3 regions of the Vibrio sp. QJM3NY_35 genome follow, and region 1 is predicted to be linked to each of the others. Evidence: riboswitches for the same ligand, from Rfam matches in the RefSeq annotation. Region 1 holds a riboswitch; each other region holds the start of a gene.
What was found. A riboswitch is a leader RNA that binds a small molecule or an ion and turns the genes downstream of it on or off. The one in region 1 is predicted to bind thiamine pyrophosphate.
Positions count from the first base shown of each region.

Region 2: linked by a shared signal. The riboswitch ahead of thiB (thiamine ABC transporter substrate binding subunit) and the one ahead of thiC (phosphomethylpyrimidine synthase ThiC) in region 1 are both predicted to bind thiamine pyrophosphate.
Region 3: linked by a shared signal. The riboswitch ahead of thiD (bifunctional hydroxymethylpyrimidine kinase/phosphomethylpyrimidine kinase) and the one ahead of thiC (phosphomethylpyrimidine synthase ThiC) in region 1 are both predicted to bind thiamine pyrophosphate.

Region 1 is NZ_CM173507.1:3,334,620-3,338,874, reverse strand. Features, by position in the region: gene AC3CH3_RS15170 (multicopper oxidase family protein) at 175-1,557, shown strand; gene crcB (fluoride efflux transporter CrcB) at 1,658-2,041, shown strand; TPP riboswitch at 2,104-2,202, shown strand; gene thiC (phosphomethylpyrimidine synthase ThiC) at 2,332-4,255, shown strand, end outside.
Region 2 is NZ_CM173507.1:3,010,997-3,015,251, reverse strand. Features, by position in the region: gene mpl (UDP-N-acetylmuramate:L-alanyl-gamma-D-glutamyl-meso-diaminopimelate ligase) at 1-1,299, shown strand, start outside; gene AC3CH3_RS13615 (flavin prenyltransferase UbiX) at 1,338-1,961, shown strand; TPP riboswitch at 2,005-2,124, shown strand; gene thiB (thiamine ABC transporter substrate binding subunit) at 2,178-3,170, shown strand; gene thiP (thiamine/thiamine pyrophosphate ABC transporter permease ThiP) at 3,254-4,255, shown strand, end outside.
Region 3 is NZ_CM173508.1:1,327,959-1,332,213, reverse strand. Features, by position in the region: gene AC3CH3_RS21285 (ABC transporter permease) at 1-395, opposite strand, end outside; gene AC3CH3_RS21280 (ABC transporter ATP-binding protein) at 388-1,146, opposite strand; gene thiD (bifunctional hydroxymethylpyrimidine kinase/phosphomethylpyrimidine kinase) at 1,136-2,029, opposite strand; TPP riboswitch at 2,126-2,237, opposite strand; gene AC3CH3_RS21270 (DUF4382 domain-containing protein) at 2,379-3,407, opposite strand; gene AC3CH3_RS21265 (DUF2999 family protein) at 3,830-4,081, opposite strand; gene AC3CH3_RS21260 (ElyC/SanA/YdcF family protein) at 4,212-4,255, opposite strand, start outside.

The DNA.
Region 1 (4,255 bases):
TTCGATTTTTAGTCGACAATTCCTGCTTTTAATAAAACCTAGCCTTAAAAGTGTAAGTGCTTACTTATCCCAGCCTCTTTTATAAACAATCAACAGCACAATCCCCACTTCTTTATGAGAATTATTCTCAATATTTTGTTACATTTTGGTCGTTATTACTAAAAGGCAACAAATATGGATATCTCCCGTCGTAAGTTTATTCAATCATCTCTCGCTATATCAGCACTCACTGTACTGCCCGCTTGCTCAATTAAACGGTTGGTTGATGAACAAGGAAAGTATGTTTACGACCTAACGGCAGAGCCTTCAACCGCTGAACTAGTAACGGGATTTGAGACTAATATTCTAGGCTTTAATGGTCAGATTCCAGCGCCAACGATTCGATGTCGACAGGGTGAAAAGGTCACGATCCGCTTTACGAATAAGCTATCAGAGCCGACGACTATTCATTGGCATGGTTTAAGAATTCCTATCGAAATGGATGGGGTTCCCTTCTTAAGTCAGCCACCAATCATCCCAGGTGAAACATTCATTTATGAGTTTACGCCGCCAGATGCCGGTACGTTTTGGTATCACCCACACATGAATAGTGTGAAGCAGCTTGGTATGGGCTTAGTTGGTCTTATTATCGTAGAAGAGAGCAATCCAGTACGGTTCGATGAAGAACACGCATTGATGCTTAAGCATTGGCACATCGATAAGCAGGGTCAATGGAAAGATTTAATGATCCCACGACTCAGTGCTCGTATGGGCACTCCTGGGGAGTGGAGTAGTGTTAATGGAGTCCATGAACCTGTATATCAGTTGAAGCAGTATGCAGCGACTAGACTGCGTATTGCTAATGTCGATAATACGATCACTTACCCTATTGCTGTCGAAGGGGCTGAAGCATGGGTTATAGCCATCGATGGTAATCCTGTAAAAACGCCTTATAAACTGGCTCAACATAAAATTGGCCCAGGTATGCGTGTCGATCTCGGGCTGATTGCTCCAAAGGAAGGGGAGCGAGTGAATGTTCTGCAAATGAAGGGACGTTTTCCTTTTTCCTTGTGTGAGTTTGAGGCTGTAGATTCCACGCTAATAGAAGGCCAAACACTTCCTTCATTGCCTCTCAATCCAGTACCTAACTTAGATCTCGTCAACGCAGAGGAAATCGATTTTGTGTTTGAGTGGGAAGGAGCGGTCTCACCGGTATCTAAAGATGGGAAGTCGATGCCTAAGTTTTGGCTTACGAATAAACGCGCGTGGGAGGGAATGAGCAAAGACAATATTCCAGCTCCGTTAGCGACTTTGGAGTTAGGTAAAACTTATATATTCGATCTTAAGAACGTCACTCAATATCACCACCCAATTCATATCCATGGTCATACATTCACTGTATTGGAACTTGATGGCAAAAAAATAGAAGAGCCTTTCCATACCGATACTGTATTACTAGGGAAAAACGGCCGAGCGAAAGCTGCGTTTGTTGCAGACAACCCAGGACGTTGGATGTACCACTGTCATGTAATTGAACACATGAAAACCGGATTGATGGGGTATATCGAAGTTAAGTGACACATGTAACGTTTAATATTTGCGCATGCATTCTTAGTTTCTACCCTCGCTTTTATCGGCGGTAAAGCTAGAATATAGGGACTGTTATTCGGGAGGATTCATGGGTCAGCTATCTATTTTAGGTTTTATTGCCATTGGTGGTGCATTTGGTGCTTGTTCGCGCTATTTGATTTCAGAGTTATGTGTAGTGATGTTAGGGCGTGGTTTTCCTTACGGTACGCTGACTGTTAACGTGATCGGCTCCTTCATTATGGGTTTGCTCATCGCCGCATTTGAAAATGAGATGGTTGCGACAGAACCATGGAGACAGATCATCGGTCTTGGTTTCCTTGGGGCACTGACTACGTTCTCTACATTTTCGATGGATAACGTGCTTCTTATGCAGCAGGGCGCTTTCTTTAAGATGGGACTCAATGTGCTGCTCAACGTGGTTCTCAGTATCTCTGCAGCATGGATCGGCTTCCAACTTTTGATAAAGTCTTAAAACTTTCTTACGATTTGTTAACAACTCGGCTTGGTTTATCCAAGCCGTTTTTATATACTCGATCGAACTTGTCGGAGTGCCATATGGCTGAGACCGTTAACTCGGGATCCGTTGAACCTGATCAGGCTAATACCTGCGAAGGGAACAAGAGTAGATATCTAACTAGAATCCTTCTAGAGATCTATCTCCAGATCACAACTGTATTTCTTACCGTGATCCCTCTTGTAGCATCTAATCCGTCAAGCATTTTTATCCCTATAAATAATGGCTAAAAGCCAAGGAAAAATGCTATGTCGAGTCGTAAACAAGCAAGACTGGAAGCGAAGAATTTCATTGATTCTTTATCCGTACAACCTTATCCAAATTCAAAAAAAGCTTACATCCAAGGATCTCGAGCGGACATTCAAGTCCCTGTCCGAGAAATATCACTCGCTGATAGCCTTGTGGGTGGCAGCAAAAAAGAGCCTGTATTCGAACCTAATGTACCTATTCAAGTTTACGATACCTCCGGTGTTTATACAGACCTTACACACGAAATAGACCTGTATAGCGGTCTTCCTAAGTTGCGAGAGCAATGGATTGAAGAGCGTGATGATACGGAACTGTTAGACGATGTAAGCTCTGTTTACACCAAAGAACGTTTAGAAGATGAAACCCTAGACGACCTTCGCTACGGCAACCTACCTAGAATTCGCCGTGCTACAGACAACCAATGTGTTACCCAATTGCATTATGCTCGTCAGGGCATTATCACGCCTGAGATGGAGTACATTGCCATACGTGAGAACATGGGACGTCAGAAGTTCGCTGATGAGCAGCTTAACCATCAACACCCTGGCCATAACTTTGGCGCAAACCTGCCGAAAGAAATTACTCCTGAGTTCGTGCGTAAAGAGGTTGCAGAAGGTCGAGCTATTATCCCTTCAAACATCAACCACCCAGAATCAGAACCGATGATTATTGGTCGAAACTTCTTAGTGAAGGTGAACGCTAATATTGGTAACTCTTCAGTAAGCTCTTCGATTGAAGAAGAAGTTGAGAAGCTAGTCTGGTCGACTCGTTGGGGTGGCGATACCGTAATGGATCTCTCAACTGGCCGTAATATCCACGAAACTCGCGAATGGATCCTACGTAATAGCCCAGTACCAATTGGTACGGTTCCTATGTATCAAGCGCTTGAAAAAGTGAATGGCGTAGCCGAAGACCTTAACTGGGAAGTGATGCGCGATACCTTGATTGAACAAGCAGAGCAGGGTGTTGATTACTTTACTATCCACGCAGGCTTATTGCTTCGCTACGTTCCTATGACCGCTAAACGTGTGACTGGTATTGTCTCTCGTGGCGGCTCCATCATCGCGAAATGGTGTCTTGCTCATCACCAAGAAAGTTTCCTTTATACCCACTTCCGTGAGATCTGTGAGATCTGTGCGAAGTACGATGTTGCTTTATCATTAGGTGACGGTTTACGTCCGGGTTCTATTGCAGATGCTAATGATGAGGCTCAATTCTCGGAGTTACGGACTCTAGGTGAGTTGACTAAAGTGGCTTGGGAATACGACGTTCAGGTGATCATTGAAGGCCCTGGACATGTGCCAATGCACTTAATCAAAGAGAACATGGACGAGCAGTTAGAACACTGCCATGAAGCGCCTTTCTATACTTTAGGTCCACTGACGACAGATATTGCCCCTGGTTACGATCATATTACTTCAGGTATTGGTGCTGCCATGATTGGTTGGTACGGCTGTGCGATGCTCTGTTATGTCACCCCTAAAGAGCACCTAGGCTTACCAAACAAAGAAGATGTCAAGACTGGCCTGATTACTTACAAGCTTGCTGCACACGCTGCTGACCTCGCGAAAGGGCACCCGGGTGCACAAATCCGCGACAATGCATTATCTAAAGCACGTTTTGAATTCCGTTGGGAAGACCAATTCAATCTAGCTTTAGATCCGGAAACCGCGCGTTCTTTCCATGATGAAACTTTACCGCAGGAGTCGGGTAAGGTTGCTCACTTCTGCTCAATGTGTGGTCCTAAGTTTTGCTCGATGAAGATCTCTCAGGAAGTCCGAGAGTATGCGAAAGACACCGAACAAGTGGCGGCTGATCAGGCTATCGAGATTAAGATGTTGGATAACCCGTTGGAAGGGATGCGTCAGAAATCACAAGAGTTTCGTGATACTGGCTCTGAACTTTACCACCCTGCAGTAGGTG
Region 2 (4,255 bases), 320 kb from region 1:
CGTCAATTAGGTCACAAGGTTACGGGTAGCGACGCGAATGTTTACCCACCAATGAGCACCTTGTTGGAATCACAAGGGATTGAAATTATTGAAGGGTTCGACCCTAGCCAATTAGAGCCAAGGCCGGATCTCGTGGTTATCGGTAACGCAATGAGCCGCGGTAATCCGTGTGTTGAGTATGTGTTGGATAACAACCTTAGATACACCTCTGGTCCTCAGTGGTTGCAAGAGTTCCTGCTGCATGACCGTTGGGTGTTAGCGGTATCTGGAACGCACGGTAAGACCACGACATCAAGCATGTTGGCTTGGATCTTGGAAGATTGTGGCTATGCACCGGGCTTCTTAGTTGGCGGTGTGTTGGGTAACTTTGGTATCTCTGCGCGCCTTGGTGAAAGTATGTTCTTCGTGGTAGAAGCCGACGAATACGATAGTGCTTTTTTCGATAAACGATCTAAGTTCGTTCATTACCACCCAAGAACCTTAGTGATGAATAACCTAGAGTTCGATCATGCGGACATCTTTGACGATCTTGAAGCGATTAAGCGACAATTCCATCATTTGGTGCGTACTGTGCCAAGCAATGGTCGCATTTTCTCACCTAAGCAGGATATCGCTATTCAAGATGTTTTAGCTCGCGGTTGCTGGAGCGAAACTGAATCGAGTGGCGAGCAAGGCGATTGGGATGCCAAAAAACTGGTCAAAGATGGCTCTCAATTTGAGGTTTACTTCCAAAATGAATGTGTTGGAACCGTAGACTGGGATTTGGTTGGTGATCATAACGTAAGTAATGCCTTGATGGCGATTGCGGCGGCAAGACATGTCGGTGTGACACCCGACTTAGGATGTGAATCACTGGCGACTTTCATTAATACCAAGCGTCGCTTAGAGTTTAAAGGCGAGGTGGTAGGTGTTTCTGTTTATGACGATTTTGCTCATCACCCAACGGCGATTGAACTTACTCTGGGCGGATTACGTAATAAGGTCGACACTAAGAAAATCATTGCCGTTTTAGAACCTCGTTCTGCCACCATGAAACGTGGTGTGCACAAAGAAACCCTGGCTGATTCGTTGAAGCAGGCGGATTCTACCTACTTATTCCAACCGGATAACATTGATTGGTCAGTTCAAGATGTTGCCGATGCGTGCCATCAACCTGCACACGTGAGTGATGACATGGATGCATTCGTTGCTAAAATTGTCTCAGAGGCACAAGCGGGCGACCAAATCTTGGTAATGAGTAATGGTGGCTTTGGTGGCATTCACCAAAAATTGTTGGATGGATTGGCACTCAAAGGCTAACGGCATCCACGACCTTATAATTTGAAGTAATTGAGAACATGACAAAACACGATAAAGCGATAACTCTTGCTTTCACTGGCGCATCCGGTGCGCCTTATGGCCTGCGTTTACTTGAATGCCTTTTGGCAGCCGATTATCAGGTCTACTTGCTGATTTCATCGGCAGCGCGAGTGGTATTGGCGACCGAGCATGAACTTAAGTTACCTGCTGGGCCAGATGCGGCGAAACAAGCTTTAGTTAAACACCTTGGCTGCGACCCTCAAAAGCTGGTGGTGTGTGGCAAAGATGATTGGTTCTCGCCGGTTGCCTCTGGTTCAGCAGCGCCGAAGCAGATGGTCGTTTGCCCATGTTCCGCGGGAAGCTTGGCTTCGATTGCTCATGGTCTATCGGATAACCTGATTGAGCGAGCAGCCGATGTGGTCATGAAAGAGCGAGGCCAGCTGTTGTTAGTGGTTCGTGAGACGCCATTTTCGACGCTTCATCTCGAAAACATGCACAAGCTTTCGACCATGGGTGTGACGATCATGCCTGCAGCCCCGGGTTTTTATCATCAACCTAAGTCAATTGAAGATTTGGTCGACTTTATGGTGGCGCGTATCCTTGATCACTTAGGTATAGAACAAGGTTTAGTGCCACGTTGGGGCTACGATCAACGTAATTGATCCAAACTTGATAGCTTATTGTTAAAAATCAAATTACAATCCTGAACACTCATCGGGGAGCAAACCATTCAAATAATGAATGCGAGCTGAGATCAAGCTGATGCTTGGGACCCGTAAACCTGAACCAGATAATGCTGGCGTAGGAATTGAGTTAGGAACAACCTCAACCGTTCTCCTCCCTCAAACCTGTGCCGCTCAGACCATGGAGAGCGTCCAGTGAAATTCATATTAACTACCCTTGCTGTTACTACAGCTATTTCTTTTTCTGCCTTTGCTGCAGACAACACTTTGACTGTATACACCTATGACTCTTTTGCTGCGGATTGGGGCCCTCGTCCTGCCGTTAAAAAAGCATTCGAAGAGAAGTGTGGTTGTGATGTGAATTTTGTCGCTCTAGAAGATGGCGTCTCTATCCTGAACCGTTTACGTCTTGAAGGCGAAAACAGCAAAGCCGATATCTTGCTAGGTCTCGACAACAACCTGATGGCTGAAGCGAAAGCGACGGGCTTATTGGCTGAGCATAATGTTGATACTTCATCAGTAACGCTTCCTAATGGTTGGAACGACAGCACTTTTGTTCCCTATGACTTTGGTTACTTTGCTTTTGTTTACAACAAAGAGAAGTTAGCAAACCCACCGAAGAGCCTTAAAGAGTTGGTTGAGCAGCGTGATGATCTTAAGGTTATCTACCAAGACCCACGTACATCAACACCTGGCCAAGGCATGATGCTTTGGATGAAGTCGGTATACGGTGATGAAGCAACTACAGCATGGAAGAAGCTTGCCCAGAAAACAGTGACTGTAACCAAAGGTTGGTCTGAAGCTTACTCTATGTTCCTAGAAGGCGAGTCAGATTTAGTCTTGTCTTACACAACGTCTCCGGCTTACCACATTATTGCTGAGAGCGATTCTAAGTATGCAGCAGCAAGCTTCGAAGAAGGGCATTACACTCAAGTGGAAGTGGCCGCTAAAGTTAAAGGCAGTAAGAACGAGAAACTTGCTGATGAGTTTATGGCGTTTATCCTAAGTGATGAATTCCAATCGGCGATGCCAACAGGTAACTGGATGTACCCAGTGACGGATGTTGAGTTACCAAAAGGGTTTGAGCAACTTACGGTTCCTCAGAAAGCGCTGAGCTTTAGCTCAGAAGAGATCGCCGAGAAGCGTAAGCCTTGGATTCGTGAATGGCAGAGTGCACTTACTTTCTAACTTACTTTAAAGAAATAGGCTTTCTGTATTTAAAAGTTCGTTCGATATACTTTGAGTGAACTGTTTACGGTAAAAATCAATTTATGATAAAGAAAACACCTAAGGTAGGTATCTGGGTTGCGATACTCATTACCGCCTTCGTGGTTTCAGCAGTTGGGGCATTGCTTAGCAATGCCCCTTCTCTTGATATCAGCCAAGTATGGTCCGATCCCTACTATTGGCATGTAACGAAATTCAGTTTTTATCAGGCGACACTCTCAACGGTGCTGAGTGTTGGCTTTGCTATACCTATTGCTCATGCGCTGTGTCGTAGACAATTTTTTGGACGCGCTTTATTGTTAAGGCTGTTCGCGTCGACCTTAGTCCTGCCGGTGTTAGTCGGTGTATTTGGCTTACTTGCGATCTATGGCAATAGTGGTTGGTTAGCTAAATTTTTGGCGAACTTCGATATTGAACTGCCATTCTCCATATACGGATTGAATGGTATTTTGCTGGCACACGTTTTCTTTAACTTGCCTTATGCCAGTCGCTTACTTTTACAAGCCTTAGATACCGTGCCTGCCGAGCAACATAAGCTGTGTGCTCATTTGGGTATGAGTCATTGGAACAAATTCAGGTGGGTCGAATGGCCGCGATTGAGACAACAACTGCCTCATGTATGTGGCTTAGTCTTCATGTTGTGCTTTACTAGCTTTGCTACCGTGATGGCGCTAGGTGGAGGTCCGAAATCGACCACTATCGAACTCGCTATTTATCAAGCGATTAAATTCGACTTTGACCTTCAAGCTGGTGCCTTGCTCGCGATATGGCAAATGCTGCTGTGTGGTGTGCTAGCTGTGAGTATTCAACGGCTATCTAAACCTATTTCAGTGACGGCCAGTCAGCTGTCGGAAGAGAAATATTTGGTTAAGGACAGCTGGTGGTCAAAAGCTTGGGATAGCTTCTGGATCATCATAGTCTCAATGCTGGTATTGCCGCCATTAGCTATGGTTATCGTCAGTGGAATTAACTCGCAGGCATTAACCGTACTCAGCAGCGAGCCATTTTGGGCGGCGTTAATGACCTCGGTTAAAGTCGCGTCATTA
Region 3 (4,255 bases), on a different replicon from region 1:
AATACTGGCGCAATCGCAAACACAGGGATCGCTTGGCTAGCAATTAAGATAGGCAACAACCAGCGTTTCAGCGGTTCGAACATCAACATCTGTAGGGCGAAAAACAGCCCCATGGATAAACCGAGCAATAGACCAAGTAAGATCTCCTGCGCAGTCACCCAAGTGTGCTTGAGTAACACATCGTAGCGTTCAATCAGCTTAAGAAAGACTTCTGCGGGAGCTGGCAGAATGAAGCTTGGCATCTCGAAGATAACCACCACCATTTGCCACAAACCAAGAATCACAGCACTACTGATGACCAAACGCATAACGGGATTCATCTGACGAGGATGTGCTGTGCTAACCTGCGCGTTGGTTGAACGAGCCACAGCTTCACTTCGCGTTAGATCATTCATAGTCACGCTCCAACTGATCTAAGATCGCTTGTTGTAACTCAGCGCATTCACCATCTAACACTCGTGGTGTCGCCGTGTTAGGCACAGACAAAGACTGAGCATTCGCAGGTGTGCCTTGCAACACATACAAGTTGTCCGCCAAACGCACCGCTTCTTGTGGATCATGGGTGATCAACACAACGGTTTTATCTCTTAACAGTTCACACGCTAAGCTCTGTAACTTGTGTCTTGTTACCGCATCCAGCGCAGAGAAAGGTTCGTCCATCAACACCACTGGTTTGTCTTGCATTAAGGTGCGAGCCAAAGCAACACGCTGACGCATACCGCCAGACAATTGATCTGGCATAGTAGACGCGTGACTAGCCAAACCAACCGCAGCGAGCAACTCGAGTGCTTGATTGGTTTGCTGTGCTTTATCAGAAGCTGGATTTTGAAAGCGATGACTTAGGCAAACATTGTCGATAACCGACAACCATGGCAGTAACAAGTCTTGCTGTGCCATGTATGCGATGCGATCCGTTAAAGGCAATTCATCAGACGTTGCCAATGTGCCCTGCCACTCCACCTTGTCGTCCAACAAGCCTGCCAGATAACGCAATACCGTGGTTTTCCCGCAGCCACTTCGACCCAACAATACCGTCCACTTACCTGCGTTTAAGCTAAGCGACAACCTAGACAAGGTCGCGTGCTCACTGTCGTTATAACGCAAGGAGGCATTGCTGAGTTGAACACCAACCGTATTAACGGACATTACCGTGTCCAACGAAGAAGTGATTTACAGGCCCATGACCTTGGCCGACTTGTAACTCATCAGCGTGAGCAATCGCGCGAGAAATGTATTGTTTTCCTAGGTCAACAGCGTCTGAGAGCGTGTTGCCTTGCGCTAAGAAAGAAGCAATCGCAGAAGAGAGCGTACAACCCGTGCCATGAGTGTTTTTGGTAGGAAAACGTTTAGCGCTAATCAGAGCAGATGCGGTTGGTAGAATCAGTAAGTCGTTACTGTTCTCATCCTTCTCTAAGTGGCCGCCTTTGAGAAGAACGGCTTTCGCGCCCAGTGCGCGTAAGTCTTCAATCATGCCCTGCATTTCGGCTTCGCTTTCAGGGACAGCTTTGCCTGTTAACGCCGCGCCTTCTGGCAAGTTAGGGGTAATGATGTCTGCCAGCGGAATCAGTTCCTGCTTTAGCGTCGTAATAGCAGAGTTTTCTAAGAGAAGGTCACCACTTGTCGCGACCATCACAGGGTCAATCACTAAGTGTTTAGGTTGGTACTGCTTAATTTTGTCTGCAACGACTTTGATGATTTGCGAATCAGCCAACATGCCGACTTTTACTGCCACGATATTGAGATCAGTAAACACTGCATCTAACTGACTAGCGACATGGTCGAGTGGAATAGGAAAAATGGCGGAAACGCCTTGCGTGTTCTGGGAAGTGATAGCGGTAATTACCGAACAAGCGAAACTACCGGTCGCAGACATAGCTTTAATATCAGCTTGGATACCTGCACCGCCGCCACTGTCTGAGCCTGCGATCGTCAATACAATCGGAGTGTTCGTTCGAATCGAACCATCAGCAGAGTGCTGTGAAACTGAGGCTTTGGGCGTTAAATCTTTTGAAATAGAACTGTGTGTCATTGTCGCTCCTACTATCTTACAAGACGTAGGAGAACGAACACCGATCGAAGGAGAAGTCGCATTAGACTCATGAAAGTTTTCATGGGTGCAGACGTAGATCGAGTGCTTATAGTTCCCTACGCCAGTGTTAACTGAATCAGGTTCAACGGGTCTCGATTAACGATCTCAGCAAACACCAAATAAGGTATATGCCCCCCGACTATTGATAGCGATAGTAACAGCACTCTCACAACTGAGATACTGATTTTATTCAATTATAAGATTTACCCTAGAATTATCACTAGCAGATTCAAAAACGGCCCCAAAATTGGAGGCCGTATTTATTAGCATGGTAAATCAAATCAGCAATCTAAAATGACACTTGGCTGTCTTGACCAACGGTTACTTGCACGCCATTTTGAGCTTCATATATTTCAAAACCATCAGCAACCGGATCAGCATTGTCTTCATCACTGTCGTGTTGCGCAGTACAGGTATAACCTAATGAGTAAGTACCTGGGTCGATGAAACCAAGGGAAAACTCATAGTTGGTCTGTGCTTGATTCATTGTCACTGAAGCTGAAGTAATCGGTTTTTTCTCCGCTGTACCACCAATTGGTGCCATGTCAGCTTTGTCGACATTACCTTCATACAAGTACACCGACTGAACATAAGTATTATCATTTGTAGGGTTACAAGCTTCAAAAGTGGTACTCGAAACAGTACCTTCAATGTTTCCTGTCTCAACCGTATTAATAAGGCTTACAGACGTTCTTTGAATGGTGTAATCAGGGAAAGTCGAACTGTTCTTTAGGCCGCGTCGTAGATCGAACTCGACAACAAAATCATTACTTTGTTGGTTCACATTAAATGAGTTATTAAAGTAAAGTACGCCAGCGTTGTCTTCTTTACCCACACCTTGCGGGCACGCGCCTTCGCCTTTCACCGTTAACTTTTGTTCCACATTATTATCATCTACGACATAAGATGGATGTTTCGGGTGATCGCCATCATGAGCAAACACACACAACTTATAACTACCTACTGGAACTACCTCATTTTCAATCAAAGGGAGCGCATCGCTGCCTTGGTAATCCAACAAATTCACACTTAATGGAATCGGATCCTCACCATCTGGCAATGGATCGCCATTTTCATCAACGTAGTCGCCGTTTTCGTCCGTTTTATACACATCATATATCAGTGGCGAACCTCCCCCTTGAGGAAGTAAAGCGACCTTACTGAATGTCACGGTGACGTCTTTAACATCATCAATGGGCGCATCACTCACGCTTAAGGTAATGGGTGTCGTACTGCTTGATGATCCTGAGTCTCCGCCACAACCAACAAGCCCTGCCAACACAAGGCTCGCTAAAGCCGTTTCCTTTAAATATTTCATAACTCATTTCCTATAAAATCACTGCTCAATAAAGGGCTTATTCGAGTGCCCTCTTATTCTTTTTCTTGTTGTGACCCATAAATAAACAGCGCTATTGTTTGATGTTTATATCCCTACTATTCAGGGCGTTCCTCATCCAAAAAAACTGTTCATCAAGGTGCACATATCAAGTCGCACATAGGTTAATTAAGTCTAGTAAGTAAATTGTCAGTAGCAACACATATTTGGCAAAGGTGCTGTCAATTGTGTTGAAATAGTCGTTGAGTAAAAAATGGGAGGCAGGGATTGAAAGCAACTTGATCAAAGTGAATAATCGCCACCAAGATCAAAAAAGGCCGTTAAGACAGCCTGTTGCTGAACTTAAACGACCTTTTCATTGAATTTTGATTAAGCTAAGACGATATCAGCTCATTCAAACTCACTTATTTTTGAAGTTGCTCTTTAGCGGCTTCAACCTTAGAAAAATCTAGGCCAAGCTCTTCAACTGCTTCTTTGATTAGCGCAGGGTTTTGCATTACCTGACCCATCAGCATTTGAAGCTTATCTTGTGGTAAACCAAGTTGGCTGATTGTCGCCATTGCTGCAAGAGGGTTCTCGGTCAACGTCTTGAATATCTCGCTGATCTGCTCGTCGCTAATATTGTTCTCTTTCAACATTGCTAAAATCGGGTTCATTTTTTTGCCTTTGAAACACTAAATTAAGTAGGAGCACAGCATACCATCTAGCTGTGCTCGATTGTACTAGCAAGTGAAGCTTTGGTTTAACACGAACTGTGCTTTTCCCAAACGCAAATAATGCTTGGGCTTAGCGAGACTCTAATGGGTAAGAGCGGTAGCTCCACATACCAT